3 regions of the Bacillus marinisedimentorum genome follow, and region 3 is predicted to be linked to each of the others. Evidence: riboswitches for the same ligand, from Rfam matches in the RefSeq annotation. Region 3 holds a riboswitch; each other region holds the start of a gene.
What was found. Region 3 has a riboswitch for S-adenosylmethionine ahead of A4U59_RS09825 (O-acetylhomoserine aminocarboxypropyltransferase/cysteine synthase family protein). Riboswitches for the same ligand answer to the same signal wherever they lie in the genome.
Positions count from the first base shown of each region.

Region 1 (5,560 bases), on a different contig from region 3:
GCTGCCTGCAGAAACCGGCAGCCATTTGCTTGCTAGCATCAGCGTGATTGCGGGCGTCAGTATGGGAGCAAGCAATGTTGAAACAGAAGTGATGGCGACTGACAGTGCTGTATTCCCCTTTGCGAGATATGTCATGACGTTGGATGCTGTACCGCCGGGACAGCTGCCGACAAGAATGACCCCCGCTGCAATTTCGGGAGGCAATTCCAGCAAAACAGCAAGTCCGTATGCGACAAGGGGCATGACCACAAACTGCGCGCCCACGCCGATCGCCACTTTTTTCGGCTGCTGTGCGACAGCCTTGAAATCGCTGAACGTCAGGGTCATGCCCATGCCGAACATGATGATGCCGAGTAAAATCGCTATGTACGGCCCAATCCAGGTGAATCCTTCCGGATACAGAAAGCCGAGGACAGCAAATAACAGAACCCAGACAGCAAAGGTGTTTCCTGCGAATGTACTCGCTCTGGCAAGTGATTTCAAAAAAATCCCTCCTAAAGTTTTAAATCCCATTATACGTACAATTCTGAATATTTCAATACTGAAATGCAAAAAAGCATTAAAGGATACACTGAGGTGAAATGTGACTGAAAAGGGGCAAAAAAAAGGCCGTTATATGAACACTATTGCCTGGGTGGAAACATCGCTGTTTTTCATTTCAACTTTCTGGTAAATTTGACGTAAGTTATGGAGAAAATGACTGCTTTATATTTTTACATAAGGAGAGGGATATGATGAAGGAAATCGAAGTAACTGCCGCAGGTTCTGAAAAGAAGGGATGCGGCTGCAAGAACAAGCATAAGCATGGAGGACATGGAAAGGGAAGCTGCAAAAGCAATCATGAGGGGCATCACCATAAGCATGGCGGGGGAGGATGCGGCTGCAGCCATAAACATGATGAAAAAACTGCTGAGTAGGAAGACATATCTCAGAGTAAAGTAAATCCGCCGGAATCTCGTAATAAACGTCAGCTATAAGGCGGACGAATGGGAATGCTGGCAGCGATATTCCTGAACATGTTACAGGAGGCGCGAAACAATTAGTTATAGAAACAATTAGCCGGGTATCGTCCTCTGGCGAGAGCTGGTTCAAATGAGAGGAACGGTCAGTCAAGAATCGTTATCTTTTTGTATAACAATCCGGCATACTTTAGAGATGGTACCCGGATAAATTTCGGTCTAACTGCCAGTTTTCAGAAAAATTGTTTTTTTTGTGCAACAATGTGCAGGTCACCCTATTTTTTGGCGGTTCGTATGGTACAATGGAAATATCAATAAGGTTATCAGGAGTGGACGAGAGATCTGGCTCTTTGACTCCACAGCAACCTGCCGAAAGGGACAAGGTGCTCCAACCAGCAAAGCTGCGCTTTGAATGATGGCAACGGAGGAAACTCTTTTTGCGCCAAAGCGAAAAGGGTTTTTATTTTCTCCGGAAACAGGATTCCTGTTTCGTTATCATACCTCTCTTGATACCTTGACCATATTCTCAAGGGGAGATTCTTGATGAACATCAATGGAACCGCACGAGGGCACATGGCGAAAAGTATGACGCCGGCCAGGTTCATCGGACATGTGGTGAATTTCATGGACCGGCAGCTTAAAGAGTTTGATGCTCATGCAGAAGCAACATTGAATCCGTTTTACAACCGCTTTTATGTCAAAGTTCTTTATGAAGGGCGTTATCATATCCTTTCCTTCTCGGATGAGTCGGTAAAAGGGTACCAGAGAAGAGGCCCTTACGCGCTTGACCGCGAAATGTGGAACAGCCTTTTTGACAGGGGATTGTATATCCCGGTAAAAGGCCGCTACTTGACAATGATGTACGCAGGATAATGGTATGTATTGAGCAGGCTGCAGCAAACAGCCTGCTCTTTTTTTTAGACTGGTTCCGGCACCCGCACGTGAAGTGGAGGAGGGATAATCCATCCTTTTTCTTTGTTGAGGCGGAGCATCCGGGCACCGAATTGCGCCTTATTCAAATGGAATTGGCCGAACATCATGGCAATGTCCTCACGTGTTGCCTGCCCCATGGCCTGGCTGCACGCGACAAGGCCTTCCGCCAGATTTTTGGAAAGGGCCGCGCTTATTTCCGGGTCGTTGATTCGTGCCCCCGCCGGGATTTGGTCAAGGCTGGCTTCCGGGCGTTCAGGCGGTACAGGCGGCAATGCAATGCCGTTTTCTTTCAGAACAGTTTCCACTTGTTCGATTTCCGGCTTCGAACTGCGAAGCATTTCATCGATCAAGTTACGGAGATCCTCATCCCCTGTATGGTTCATGTAAGTTTGAAGTGTGGCGACACCCGCTTTTGAAGCTGCATAGTAGCTCCACACCGCAAAGACTTCTCCATAATGAAGTGGCTCATCGGTTTGATTTCCGCTCAATACTCCCATAACGACACTCCTTAATGTTTTTAAATTCATGAAAAGGCTCCTTCGTGCAAGTGAATAGTGTTGCACGCATATATCTTTTGCGTATCGGGTGTTTTTTATCGAAGGGATTAAATTACAAAGAAGTAAAAAAGTACGGTTGACAATTTGTAGTTAGGTGCGTACACTGTCAACAAGATGTTTGAATATTCAAAAGCGGTATTCAAACATGCAGGAAAGAGCAGAGTACAGAGCAGAGCTGAGAATGAGAAGATGAGTTGAGGACAGTATAGAAGAGGAAAAGAGCAGAGTTCAGGAAGTGATCAGGGGCGGAGTGTGCCCATATTTCATCTTTTTTTATCCTCCATTTTTTACCTCAACCCCTCATTCTCCATCAACAATGGAGAGGTGAGTCTATGCATTCCTATTCCTTACAATCCTTTTTACGTGATGCTAAAACGCATCACACCATTCCTTTATCAACCGGTTTTTACAGTGACACACTGACGCCGGTCCGTATTTTCCAGAGCCTGGATGAAGAAGCGGCATTTTTGCTTGAAAGCAATGAAGACGGCCATGAGCGGTCCCGTTTTTCGTTTATCGGCTTAAAACCTTTTATGGAAATCCGCGAGAACACTGGAACTTTTCAAGTTGAAGAGTTAGAAACAGGGCATATCGTACAGATGCCTTCTTTTAAAGATGCTTTTGATTATGTACAGAACAAGCTTATAGTCAAAACACCCGGCATCAATGCTTCTTTTTCAGGGGGCGGCGTTGGTTATATGACTTATGAAGCAGTTGCCGATTTCGAAAAGATTCCGTTCCCGGTCACAGACCCTCATCCCCGTTACCGGTTCATTTTTTGCACAGACCTCATCACCTTTGATCATAAAACAAGGGAAGTGACGGTTGTCCATTTTGCCCGCTTAAACGGAAACGAAACAAGAGAGGAGCTTATAGACGCATATAAACAGGCGGAAAAGGAGGTCGGGGCACTCCTCGATAAATTGCGAAATCCGCCTGTCATGAACGAATCAGTATTGCTCCAGGATCATTTCCGCGTTACGGCAGGGCACGTGGAAAGCAACTATGAAAAACATGGATTCATGGCAGACGTGAAGAAAATCAAGGACCATATTATTAAAGGTGACATCTTCCAGGCGGTGTTATCACAGCGTTTTAAACGAAAGGTGACAGCGGCCGGTTTTGATATTTACCGGGTGCTCCGCATGCTGAATCCTTCGCCGTATTTGTTTTATTTGCGGATCGGGGGACGTGAAGTGATCGGAAGTTCGCCGGAGCGACTCGTCGGAATCGAAAATGGCATGATTGAAATCAATCCGATCGCCGGAACGAGAAGAAGGACCGGGGACCCTGACCGTGATGACTTGCTTGCAAAAGAACTGCTGGCAGATGAGAAGGAGCTGGCCGAGCATATGATGCTCGTTGATCTTGCCCGGAATGACGCCGGAAGGACAGCGAAGTACGGATCGGTAAACGTACCGTTACTGGCTGAGATCGGCCGGTTTTCCCATGTTATGCATATTGTCAGCAAGGTGACAGGGGAGCTCCGCAGCGATGTTCATCCGCTTGATGCACTTGCGGCCGCCTTTCCCGCTGGAACGGTTTCCGGCGCTCCGAAAGTGAAGGCGATGGAAATTTTGTGCGGATTGGAGCCGACGGCACGAGGCATCTATTCCGGCGGCATCATTTATGCAGGATTTGATGGGAATGTGGATTCATGCATTGCAATCCGGACAATGGTGGTGAAAGACGGGGAAGCCTCTGTCCAGGCCGGTGCCGGCATTGTGGCTGACTCCGATCCGGAGAAAGAATACATGGAAACGATCCATAAAGCAAGTGCGCTTTTGGAGGCGCTCGATATAGCTGAAGAATTGTTCGGGAATAACGAGAAAGGGGAGGAGCTAATTGCTGAGAAACGTGCTTGACAGGTTATTGGCAGGAGAACATTTAACAGAACAGCAGGCATTTGCTGTCATGGATGAAGTGATGGGCGGAAATGTACTGCCGACCCAGCTGGCCAGCATTTTGACTGTACTTCGGTTCCGCGGCGAAACAGCTGAAGAAATCACAGGGTTTGCAAAAGCGATGCGGGGACGGATGGCAATCCTCGATTCAAAGGAGCTGGATGTACTGGATACGTGCGGCACGGGCGGTGACGGACAGTCTACGTTTAATATCTCAACTGCCTCAGCGATTGCGCTCGCCGCACTCGGTGTCAAAGTCGCAAAGCATGGGAACCGCAGTGTTTCCTCTAAAAGCGGGAGTGCAGACGTACTTGAAAAGCTTGGAATAACGGTTGATAACGGACCGGTAAACGGAAAGCAGTCCCTGCTGGAAAAAGGGATGGCCTTCCTGTTTGCGCCTCATTATCATCCAGCGATGAAACATGCGGCCGCAGCCCGGAAAGAAATCGGTTTCAGGACAGTCTTCAATGTGCTCGGCCCGCTTTGCAATCCGGCGGGAGCTAAAAGGCAGATCATCGGAATATATGACACAAACCTTGCGGAAAAACTCGCCAGAGCGCTCGATAGGCTCGGCACAGAGCGGGCGATGTTTGTCACCGGGCACGACGGGCTTGATGAAATATCCATCTCCGGTCCGACAGATATCGTGGAATTGAATGAAGGCAGGATTGAAAGATACGTTTTCCATCCTGAAGATGCTGGAGTGGAACGGGGCAGCTTGTCTGAAATCCAGGTTGAAAATCCCGCGGAAAGTGCACAGCTCATCAGGGGGATTTTTGCTGGAAATGCCCCCGGGTCTCCAGAAAACATTGTATGCCTGAATGCCGGAGCAGGTTTGTACATTTCCGGAAAAGCAGCCTGTATCGCAGAAGGCGTCCATATGGTCCGTGATGCCATCCAGAGCGGGAAAGTCAACGAATATTACCTGTCCATCGCCGGGAGGGAAGTCAACCATGCTTGAAAAAATAGTAGCGAAAAAAAGGGAGGAGCTGCAGAATTTTGTCCTGCCTGAACAACGGGATGTTGAACGGGCATCACTTATCCATTCCATTAAATCGTCAGCTAATCCCGTTTCAATCATAGCCGAAGTGAAAAAGGCATCTCCATCAAAAGGCGTCATCCGGCCTGATTTCGATCCGGCCTGGATTGCCGGGAGATATGAGGAAGGAGGTGCAAGAGCTGTTTCCGTTTTGACGGATCGCCACTT
Region 1 covers NZ_LWBL02000052.1:4,254-9,813, reverse strand. The annotation lists gene A4U59_RS15855 (bile acid:sodium symporter family protein) at 1-483, opposite strand, end outside; gene A4U59_RS21865 (hypothetical protein) at 805-942, shown strand; SAM riboswitch class I at 1,277-1,381, shown strand; gene A4U59_RS15845 (hypothetical protein) at 1,503-1,832, shown strand; gene A4U59_RS15840 (DUF3231 family protein) at 1,877-2,419, opposite strand; gene trpE (anthranilate synthase component I) at 2,782-4,314, shown strand; gene trpD (anthranilate phosphoribosyltransferase) at 4,295-5,314, shown strand; gene trpC (indole-3-glycerol phosphate synthase TrpC) at 5,307-5,560, shown strand, end outside.
Region 1: another riboswitch for S-adenosylmethionine. It lies ahead of A4U59_RS15845 (hypothetical protein); the one in region 3 lies ahead of A4U59_RS09825 (O-acetylhomoserine aminocarboxypropyltransferase/cysteine synthase family protein).

Region 2 (5,560 bases), on a different contig from region 3:
TTTCCATTATTCCTGTAATCGATCCGTCTTCTTCCGAAACAAGGAAATGGTGATTCTCGGATGATTCACTCTCTGAAATGGATTTCAGCAAGTTATCATAGGCATATACCGTTTCCATGAATTCTTCGGTTTCTTCCTTTGTATAAAACGTCCCATACGTATCCATCCAGCTTTTAACGGCAACTGTACGGACCGCTTGAGCATCCTTGCTTGTTGCAGGTCTAATTATCATCATAGCCTTCCCCCTGTTTTGTAATAATCCCTTTGTAAAAGATGCAAGGCTTGATCGCCAAATCATATGTCAGAAATCGAACAGCTTCCAGATGCCAATCAGGCATATTCCAGCAGCTGAATTTTCTTACTATTTATTCAATTATAAAACAGCAGGAAAGGAAAAGAAACGTGTGATTTCATTACAGTCACTTTTTGGCTTGATTTAAACAGGGTTTCGAGCCAAACAATTTCGCATGCATTCTCTGTGGGCGCGTGACGCGCCGTATAACGCCAAACGGCTTTTCGGTGTCGGCCCAGTGAGCGGGTTTCACGCCGTTTCTCCCGGTTTTTGAGCCAAATCTGCCGCTTTTCTTGCCAACTCCTTCAAATTTCACGCCACAACTGTTCGCTTTCACGCCATACGGGTGGTTTCACGCCATTCAAACGAATTTTCGCGCCATAGGAGCGGGTTTTCGCGCCGACCGGCTTTACGCTACGTCCAGGGTGCGGCTTTCGCGCCGTCTCTCCCGGTTTTCGCGCCAAATCTGCCGCTTTTCTTGCCACCTCTTTCAAATTTCACGCCACAACTGCTCGCTTTGGACGCCATACGGGTGGTTTCACGCCATTCAAACGAATTTTCGCGCCATAGGAGCGGGTTTTCGCGCCGACCGGCTTTACGCTACATCCAGGGTGCGGCTTTCGCGCCGTTTCTCCTGGTTTTCGAGCCAAATCTGCCGCTTTTCTTGCCAACTCCTTCAAAATTCACGCCACAACTGTTCGCTTTCACGCCATACGGGTGATTTCACGCCATTCAAACGAATTTTCGCGCCATAGGAGCGGGTTTTCGCGCCGACCGGCTTTACGCTACATCCAGGGTGCGGCTTTCGCGCCGTTTCTCCCGGTTTTCGCGCCAAACCGATTACGTTTCACGCCGATATAGCCCGCTTTCACGCCACTTGGTTTGTTTCACGCCGTTCAAGCATTATTTCGCGCCAAAAAGCTGCGCGCTCAGGCCCTCTGACCGGATTTCTCCCCAAACAGCTCCGCGAACAGACCCCATGAATTACACCTCACACTAAAGGAAAGAAATTTTCCGACTGGCCTTAAGTGGGTAATCTCTAAAAAAAGCTCAGAACCGCTAATTAAAACGATTCTGAGCCTTTATTATTGTTCAGGATTCTCTACAGAATGAACTGCTTAAAAGATTCAGCAGTGATTTTAACACTATCCAAACACTTATTCAGCAGAAGCGAGTTCCTTCAGCGCGCCGGCTTTATCGGCTTTTTCCCACGGAACATCGATATCCGTACGGCCGAAATGACCGTATGCCGCTGTCTGTTTGTAAATCGGTTTTCTCAGGTCAAGCATTTTAATGATGCCTGCCGGACGTAAATCAAATGTCTGGCGGACCATTTCCACCAGTTTCTCTTCAGAAACTTTTCCTGTTCCGAACGTATCAATTGAGATGGAAACAGGCTGGGCAACACCGATGGCGTAAGCAAGCTGCACCTCGCATTTGTCAGCAAGGTCTGCAGCTACGATATTCTTGGCGACATAACGGGCCGCATATGCTGCGGAACGGTCCACTTTTGTCGGATCCTTACCGGAAAAGGCCCCTCCGCCATGGCGGGCATAGCCTCCATACGTATCGACAATGATTTTTCGTCCAGTCAAACCGGCGTCACCGAGCGGACCGCCGATGACGAACCGGCCTGTCGGGTTGATGAAAAATTTCGTGTCTTCATCAATCAGGTTTTCAGGAACAATCGGCTTGATGATATATTCTTTGATATTCCGCTGAATCTGTTCAAGCGAAACTTCCGGATGGTGCTGTGTCGAAATGACGATAGTATCAATCCTGACAGGATTGTCATTTTCATCATATTCCACCGTCACCTGTGTCTTTCCATCAGGGCGTAAGTATGGGAGGATTTCTTCTTTGCGGACTTCTGTCAGCCTGCGGGCAAGCTTGTGCGCGAGTGAAATCGGCAAAGGCATCAGTTCCTCTGTTTCCCTTGTGGCGTACCCGAACATCAAGCCCTGGTCGCCGGCTCCGATTGCTTCTATTTCGGCATCTGTCATTTGCCCTTCCCTTGCCTCAAGAGCCTTATCAACGCCCATCGCAATATCGGGGGACTGCTCATCGATAGATGTCAAAACTGCACAAGTTTCCGCATCAAATCCGTATTTTGCCCGTGTATATCCGATTCCTTTTACGGTTTCACGCACAAGCTTCGGAATATCCACGTATGTCGAAGTGGTAATTTCACCTGTTACAAGGACAAGCCCTGTATTTACTGTTGTTTCACAGGCGACACGTGCATTCGGGTCGCTCTTTAAAATTGCATCAAGAATGGCGTCTGAAATCTGGTCACAAATTTTATCGGGATGCCCTTCTGTCACCGATTCAGACGTAAACAAACGGCGGGTTTTTGTCATGGAACACTAGTACCTCCTTAAATAAAGACTGCTGATTGATACGGTACTCATTTCCCTAAAGGGATTATAAATTAACTTCCTCTTTGGCCTCTTGATGCCTGAAAGAGTCCTGTCAGCGGCAATAACAGGCAAATGATCCCCCCTTGCAGCAATTAACTCCGCTGCCCGGCAGGTTGCTATACTTCCAAAGCCTAAAGATGGGCTGAAAGTATAAAAAAACCTTCCCGTTTGAGGAAAGGTTTTACGCTCTTGCCTTTCGCTCTTATCGATCAAGGCTGTCCGCCTTGCTCAGGTTAGCACCTTTTCACATAGGGTGACGGTTGCCGGGTTTCGTTGGGCCTGTCCCTCCACCAGCTCGGGATAAGAGTATCCGTTCGCGTGCTATCATAACGCATTGGTCGAACCATGTCAATAAAACCGTCATGAACATCCGGACGTTTCAGGCAGTTTCCTCGTTTATTGTGTGAATAATATAAACATCCATTCCTTCTATTATCGTTATATTCCTTTCTTACGGTGTCTGCTTATAACCAAACTTATTCAATTTTACAGGTAACAGGCTGCCATTGTTCACGCCTGACACAGCCCTTTTCATCCGTTTCCTTCACAAACTTTTCATTCCCTGTGGCCAGCAAAATTCAAATGTATTTCAGTTCCTGAATCTGTACAAAGTAATGCCAACAGCTTACCTAAGGCACAGTAAGTGCATTTGTATCATATTGATACATAAACGTATTGAAAGGGATTTCAATATTAGAACACATTTTCCTTTTAAAGAGAAAAACTTGAAAATTTTTATAAAAAATTGCAAAATAAGTGTTTTCTGATGAAGAGACGGGCATATATAAGTATATTTTTCAGGTAAGCAACTTGTTTAGTGTAGACTGAAAAAATAAATGTGTTATACTATTTTTAGCATATCGAATCAAGTGTAAAACTCGGTCATTTATCCCTATGGGACCAAAGATTTTACACCTTCTGTTCCACAGCGGAGTCTCATAAGGAATCTCATATTATGAAGAAAGAAGGTTTGTGTAATGAACTCAGTAGATCTTACAACCGGCCTGGCCGCCATCCTGAATGGCAATAATGTCCGGCATAACCTATCCGTACCAGAATTGACTGAAAAGGCGCTTCTCCGCAATGAAGGGGTTTTGACATCAACCGGAGCACTCAGGGCTACAACCGGAAAATATACCGGGCGCTCCCCTAAAGATAAATTTATTGTAGAAGAAGCCTCCACAAAAGATAAAATAAATTGGGGACCGGTGAACCAGCCGATTTCCGCGAGTGTATTTGAAGCGCTTTACGACAAAGTCCTTACTTATTTGAAAGAACAGCAGGAATTGTTTGTATTCAAAGGTTTCGCCGGTGCTGACAAACGTTACCGCCTGCCTATCCAGGTTGTAAACGAGTATGCATGGCATAACCTGTTTGCCCGACAGCTTTTCATCCGCCCGAACGAAGAGGATCTCAGGGATCATGAAGCCGAATTCACGGTGATTTCCGCACCTGGCTTCAAAGCTGATCCTGCGGTGGATGGGACGAATTCCGAAACATTCATCATCATTTCCTTCGAGAAACGTATCGTATTGATTGGCGGAACCGAATATGCCGGCGAGATTAAAAAGTCGATTTTCTCCGTGATGAATTATATTCTTCCTGAACGCGGTACCCTGTCTATGCATTGTTCAGCGAACGTAGGCCAGGAAGGAGATGTCGCCCTGTTCTTCGGTCTTTCCGGTACAGGGAAAACGACTCTTTCTGCAGACCCGAACCGGCGCCTTATCGGCGACGATGAGCACGGCTGGTCCGAGAACGGCATTTTTAACATTGAAGGCGGCTGCTATGCAAAATGCATCAATTTATCGCAAGAAAAAGAGCCTCAAATCTGGGATGCCATCCGTTATGGATCCGTGCTTGAAAATGTCATACTCGATGACCATTCTCGTGTAGCCGACTATGACAATACAACATTGACTGAAAATACAAGGGCGGCATATCCGATTGATGCCATAGATAATATCGTCATTCCGAGTGTCGCAGGACATCCGAACACCATTATTTTCCTGACGGCCGATGCATTCGGCGTCCTCCCTCCTATCAGCCGGCTGACGAAGGAACAGGCAATGTATCACTTCCTGAGCGGATATACTAGCAAACTTGCCGGAACTGAACGCGGGGTCACTTCTCCTGAAGCAACCTTCTCAACATGCTTCGGGTCGCCGTTCCTGCCTCTTCCTGCACACGTATATGCTGAAATGCTCGGAGAAAAAATTGATCAGCATAACGTCCAGGTCTTCCTCGTGAATACAGGCTGGACCGGTGGTGAGTACGGAGTTGGAAGCCGCATGAACCTTCCTTATACACGGGCAATGGTCCAGGCAGCGCTAGAAGGCGAACTGAACTCTGTAGAAACAGTGACAGACCCGATTTTCGGCCTGCAAATGCCCGTCCATTGTCCTGGTGTACCTGATGAGGTACTTCAGCCGCGTAAAACATGGAGCGACGAATCAGCCTATGTGAAAAAAGCGGAAGAACTTGCGAGGCAGTTCAAAGAGAACTTCACCAAATTTGACAATGTTTCACCTGAAATCAAAAATGCAGGTCCGAACCTGTAAAACAAAACGAAGAAGCAGCTTCCGAAAGGGAGCTGCTTTTGTGTGTTTCAGAAGTGTCCGGGTAGAGAGCGCCAAAGTTCCCGCCTTCTTCTTCATCCCGATTTTTTTGTTACCGGCCGCGCTGCTTAAGCCTCCTCCTTTTCATCCACCGGCATGCCTTTTCCGTTACTTCCCTGTTCAGCCGGGGAGGAAAATAATGATCCTGCTGGGGAAAAATCCACGATTCAACCGGCTTCCTTTCTTTTTTCATTGCGTCTTCAAGAAGATATGCATGTTCAACCGAGACA
Region 2 covers NZ_LWBL02000029.1:53,067-58,626, forward strand. The annotation lists gene A4U59_RS09030 (GNAT family N-acetyltransferase) at 1-235, opposite strand, end outside; gene metK (methionine adenosyltransferase) at 1,450-2,652, opposite strand; SAM riboswitch class I at 2,912-3,019, opposite strand; gene pckA (phosphoenolpyruvate carboxykinase (ATP)) at 3,690-5,273, shown strand; gene A4U59_RS09045 (alpha/beta hydrolase family protein) at 5,383-5,560, opposite strand, start outside.
Region 2: another riboswitch for S-adenosylmethionine. It lies ahead of metK (methionine adenosyltransferase); the one in region 3 lies ahead of A4U59_RS09825 (O-acetylhomoserine aminocarboxypropyltransferase/cysteine synthase family protein).

Region 3 (5,560 bases):
CTGCTGCAGTTCTTCGAGTGACATTCTTCCTGACTGATGCGCTCCGACCCCTTCAAATACGGAAACGAGGGAAAGCGATTCACCCGATTCAGAACGCCCCGCTTCCATCGGTCCTCCTGATACAAAAACGGAAGGAACATTGGTCCTTACGGATGCCATCAGCATACCCGGTGTGATTTTGTCACAGTTCGGAATATAAAACACACCGTCGAACCAGTGGGCGTTGATGACTGTTTCTGCCGAGTCGGCTATGAGTTCCCTGCTCGGAAGTGAATATCTCATTCCGATATGGCCCATTGCAATGCCGTCATCCACTCCGATTGTATTGAATTCGAACGGAATACCTCCAGCCTTCCGGATTTCTTCTTTTACAACTTCCGCAAATTTATTTAAGTGCATATGCCCCGGTATGATGTCAATATAGGAGTTGCATACGCCGATGAACGGTTTGTGCAAATCTTCCGTTTTGACTCCAGCCGCATGCAGAAGGCTGCGGTGCGGAGCTCTGTCAATTCCTTTTTTAATCATGTCGCTTCTCATCAATTATCCCGCCTATCCTGCCTGAACATCTTTTTCCTGGTGGTATACTTTCATTCCGTCCAATGTTACCTTTTTCCGAAAGCCCTGCAGAAGCTTTTTCGTGTGGGGGCCTGGTTTTCCGGTTCCGATCTCACGGCCGTCAACTTTAACAACGGCAATCACCTCTGCTGCTGTACCGGTTAAAAACACTTCGTCGGCAACATATACATCATGTCTTGTGAAAACTTCTTCTTTGACTGTATAGCCCATCTCGGCGGCAAGTTCCATAATGGCGTTCCGTGTAATCCCCTCAAGGGCGCCGATATAGCCTGGCGGTGTCTTTATCACGCTGTCTTTCATGAGGAATACGTTATCGGCCGAGCCTTCGGCTACATAACCCTGATCATTCAGCATGAGCGCTTCACTGACACCGGCAAGGTGAGCTTCAATTTTCACAAGGATATTATTCAAATAATTCAGTGATTTCACTTTAGGGCTTAGTACGTCCGCCCGGTTTCTCCGGCTGGCCACCGTAGCAATCTCAATGCCCGTTTCGTAAAGCTTTTTCGGAAACAATGCCAGCTGTTCTGCAATGACAATGACCTGCGGGTTGCGGCAAGGGAACGGATCAAGGCCGAGGTTTCCTGGCCCTCTGGAAACGACAACCCGGATATAAGCATCCCGGAAATCGTTTTTCCGCAAGGTCTCGATAATAATTGCCTGCATCTCCTCTTTTGTATGCGGAATCTTCAACATGATAGATTGGGCGGAATTATACAGCCGGTCAAGATGCTCATTAAGCCTGAAGACATTTCCGTCATACATGCGAATGCCTTCGAACACCCCGTCGCCGTATAAAAATCCGTGATCATAAACGGAAACAACTGCATGTTCTTTCGTTACGAATCGGCCGTTTAAATAGATCCATTGCTCGCTCACACAACCACTCCTTTCGTTCTTCATCAGAAAGCGCCGGGACAGTTTTCAATCCGCCTTGTGAAGAAGATAATTTGTTTGATTGAGGACAATAATACGCCGGTTTCATAAGGAGGTCAACAGCAAAATCGAAACTTTTCAGATAATTTTGATTTATCAGTTTTATTGTAATCGCTTACATTCCGGCAACTTCAGTACTTTAAAGGTTTATGGCGTTCAATTGTAAATTTTTTTGAAGCGTTTTCATTCATATCCGCTCCTGTCCGGTTGTCCGGAAAATCCATACAGGATGAAGCCTGTCAAAAAAAAAGGCCCCTTTTCAGGGAGCCGCATTATTTAACGCTGTGCAGTTTTCTCAACTGGACGATATCCATTCGCTTCTTCAATTGCGTATTGCAGGTCGGCTGTTATGTCATCAATGTGTTCTATTCCGACAGAAAGCCTGATCATATCTTCCGTAACTCCTGTCGTTTTCAAGTCTTCATCCGACAACTGCCTATGTGTGGTGGAAGCAGGATGGATGATAAGGCTTTTCGCATCCCCGACATTCGCGACATGCGACCACAATTTCACATTGTCGATGACCTTCGCCCCTGCTTCGCGTCCTCCTTTAATCCCAAACACGAGCACTGACCCGGCCCCTTTCGGCAAATATTTCTCTGCCAGCGCCCTGGAAGGATGGCTGTCAAGTTCCGGATAAAGGACCCATTCTACACCTGGATGCGATTCCAGATACTTCACCAAATCCCTCGCATTGTTCACATGTTCCTTCATCCTTACATGCAGCGTTTCAAGTCCGAGCGATAACTGGAAAGCATTAAACGGGCTCATCGCAGGCCCGAGGTCACGCATCATCTGAACCCTGGCTTTCAAAATATAAGCCTCTTCACCCAGGTCTTTTGCATATGTCAGACCGTGATAGCTTTCATCCGGACGGTTGAATTCCGGAAATTTATCGGATTGCCAGTCAAATTTCCCGCCGTCTACAATGACCCCTCCCATCGTTGTCCCATTTCCGCCAAGCCATTTGGTCGCAGAGTGGATGACGATATCTGCACCGTGTTCAATCGGCCTGCACAAATACGGAGTTGCGAATGTATTGTCGATGATGAGCGGGAGTCCCGCTTCACGGGCAATTTGTGATGTTTTTTCAATATCAAGCACGTGGAGTCCCGGATTGCCGATCGTTTCTGCATATATTGCTTTCGTGTTTGAATTAATAGCTTCTCTGAAAGCTTGCGGGTCTTCGGGGTCGACAAACCTTGTCTTAATACCGTACTTCGGCAGTGTGACAGCAAAAAGGTTATATGTGCCCCCGTACAGGGTCGATGCCGATACGATTTCATCACCTGATTCCGCTATGTTCAGGATAGAAAGCAATATTGCGGACATACCGCTCGCTGTTGCAAGTGCACCGACTCCGCCTTCAAGGTCAGCCATGCGTTGTTCGAGCGCTGAAACTGTCGGGTTGCCGATCCGCGTATAAATATAGCCTTCTTCCTGTAAATCGAACAGGTTCGCAGCATGTCCGCTGTTTTCAAACTGGAACGCGTTGGACTGGTAGATCGGCAGTGACCGGGCCCCTGTCGAAGGATCGGGCTGAAGCCCTCCGTGAATGCCAAGCGTTTCAATGCGATAATTCCTTTTTTCCATGTTCCCACACTCCTTTTTTCGGTTATCATTATTTTTTCAAAATAACTCCCGTACGCTCTCGGACAGACTTGATAAACTGTATACAAGAAAAGGGCCTCTCTTTGATAGAGAGGCCCTGATATGTCACAGTCGACTCTCTTATCTTCCAAAGCAAGCAAGCTTTGCAGGATTTGGCACCTGATCAAATGCAGCCATTTGACGGGTTGCCGGGTTTCATCGGGCCAGTCCCTCCACCTCTCTTGATAAGAACTAAATATTCAGTTAATTATTTGTTATGATACTTTAATGCCTTTTTCCTGTCAACATTTTTTACCTGCTTCCTTTGTCTCCAACATCCTATCTTTTGCTGATGATTGTCTGCTGCCTTTTTCAGTTGTATAATGAAACATGAATTGTGCTGATTAAAGGAAGTGGGTTTTTAAATGTCCGATTGGTTTATTCTTTTCATCGCTTTCTGGTCTGTTTTCCTCTTTGTCATGATGGCGATCGGCGGTTACTTCATGTTCAGGAAATTTCTGAAAAAACTTCCGAAAGAAGACGGAAAATCGATCATGGACTGGCAGGAATATTATATCGAGCAGTCGAAACACCTCTGGCCGGATGAGCAGAAACGTTTCCTCGAAGAGCTTGTTTTGCCGGTGCCCGAGTTGTTCAGGGATGTTGCCAGGCAAAAAATCGCCGGTAAGATCGGCGAACTTGCGCTGCAAGAAAACGCACGGCGCATCGAACAGGACCATGTGATCAGGGGATATATTATGGCGACCCCGAAACGTGACCATAAGTTTTTGAGAAAAACATTAACCGAAAAACATATTAGTCTTGTGCCTTATGAGCATTTATTTTAAAAACGTATAGGGTACAGTTCTGGAAGAGAAAAATGTTAATTCGTACTATCGCCAGCTGATTTGCAAGTGAATTCAGTAAGTGATCACAATGAAAATAGCACAACGTCCAGGTTTCTCACCTGGACGTTGTTATTTGTTTTGTAATTTAAAACGGGTGGATGATTTCTGCGGAGCAGCCGGCAAGAATGTATTTCCCCAGCCTTTCCAGCAAAAGAACAAGCATTTAACCTGTGTCACTTATTTGTTATGCTGAATGGAAAACTGCAGGAAAAAGAAAAGGACGAAAACATAGGCGATTTCGTCCTTAAAATAGCTTTTCTCACCGTTAACTGGACCGGTTGCTGAAAACAGGCACATTTATTTATGGATGGAGCAGGTTTCCATCCTTGATATATAACTGCTTTTTAATCTTTTTGTAAGATAGGTACATCGACAGCCTCCACGGCAGGATCATGCCGAATGCCAGAATAAAAAACAGGCCGCTCGTTTCACCGAAGGAAATGTAATGGCCGAGAAAACTTTTCATGACGAGCCGGAGAAGAAGCAGCCCAATCAGCAAAAAGACAAATGCCTTCGACCTTTGTAAATATATCTTATTCCCTGAAACAGTGAAGCGGGATGTTTTTATCAGTAATATTGAAAAAAGTGAACCGACAAGAAACGCCTCTGCTCCTTCAGCCGGCGGCACCCTGAAATAAGGTATTGCAAACATGAAAAAACCAGTGCTCATAAAAACCGGAGGAAGGATCAATTTTATGGCAGAAACCGGCCTTTCAGCCGCCTTTATCCGTACAAAAATCATGAATGACGCCATGAAGGCTGCAAAAATGGTGCTGACCCATATCAGCAACTTCCTCACCCTTTTAATTCAAATTCTGGATATTATCCATTATACCGTACTTACAGTGGTTATCACACCGGATTTACCTATTTACCTGATCATGTGGTTGATCGCATCCAATACACGGCTGTCCTCAAATGGTTTGATGATAAAGTCCTTTGCCCCCGCTTCGACTGCTTCCATCACCAGTTTTTCCTGACCCATCGCTGAACACATGATGACGAGGGCAGACGGGTCGAACACCTTAATCTCCCTGAGTGCTTCTATTCCATTCATTTCCGGCATTGTGACATCCATAATCACCAGGTCAGGCTTGCAGTCTTTGTAGATGGAAACGGCTTCTTTGCCGTTTTCCGCCTCACATTGAACTTCATGCCCGCCCTGTACGAGCATATCCTTCAACTTGGCCCTCATGAACTGGACATCATCCACAACTAATACACTTGCCAACACACGTCCCCCATTTCAGCATTCTCATCGTAATAAGAGAAGACGGCCTGCAACAGGCCGTCTCGCTTTACATCATTGGTCTTCTGCAATCGTTAAAATAATCGTCATTGTAATTCCGACTACGGTCAAATACACCCCAAGATCGAATAACATGGCTGTCGCCAGTTCGACATCGCCAAGAAGAGGCAAATGGAAATGGCCGAATGTTTGGGAAAGGAATGGGACATCAAAAAGGAAAGAACCCATACCGGTCAGACCTGCTGTCAGTAAGCCCATCGGTATGAAGCTGCGGAAATTCACTTTGATGATACGCGAC
Region 3 covers NZ_LWBL02000030.1:137,009-142,568, reverse strand. The annotation lists gene ilvD (dihydroxy-acid dehydratase) at 1-540, opposite strand, end outside; gene ilvE (branched-chain-amino-acid transaminase) at 553-1,458, opposite strand; gene A4U59_RS09825 (O-acetylhomoserine aminocarboxypropyltransferase/cysteine synthase family protein) at 1,792-3,108, opposite strand; SAM riboswitch class I at 3,244-3,357, opposite strand; gene A4U59_RS09820 (DUF2621 domain-containing protein) at 3,531-3,953, shown strand; gene A4U59_RS09815 (CcdC family protein) at 4,315-4,803, opposite strand; gene A4U59_RS09810 (response regulator) at 4,885-5,244, opposite strand; gene A4U59_RS09805 (Na(+)/H(+) antiporter subunit B) at 5,317-5,560, opposite strand, start outside.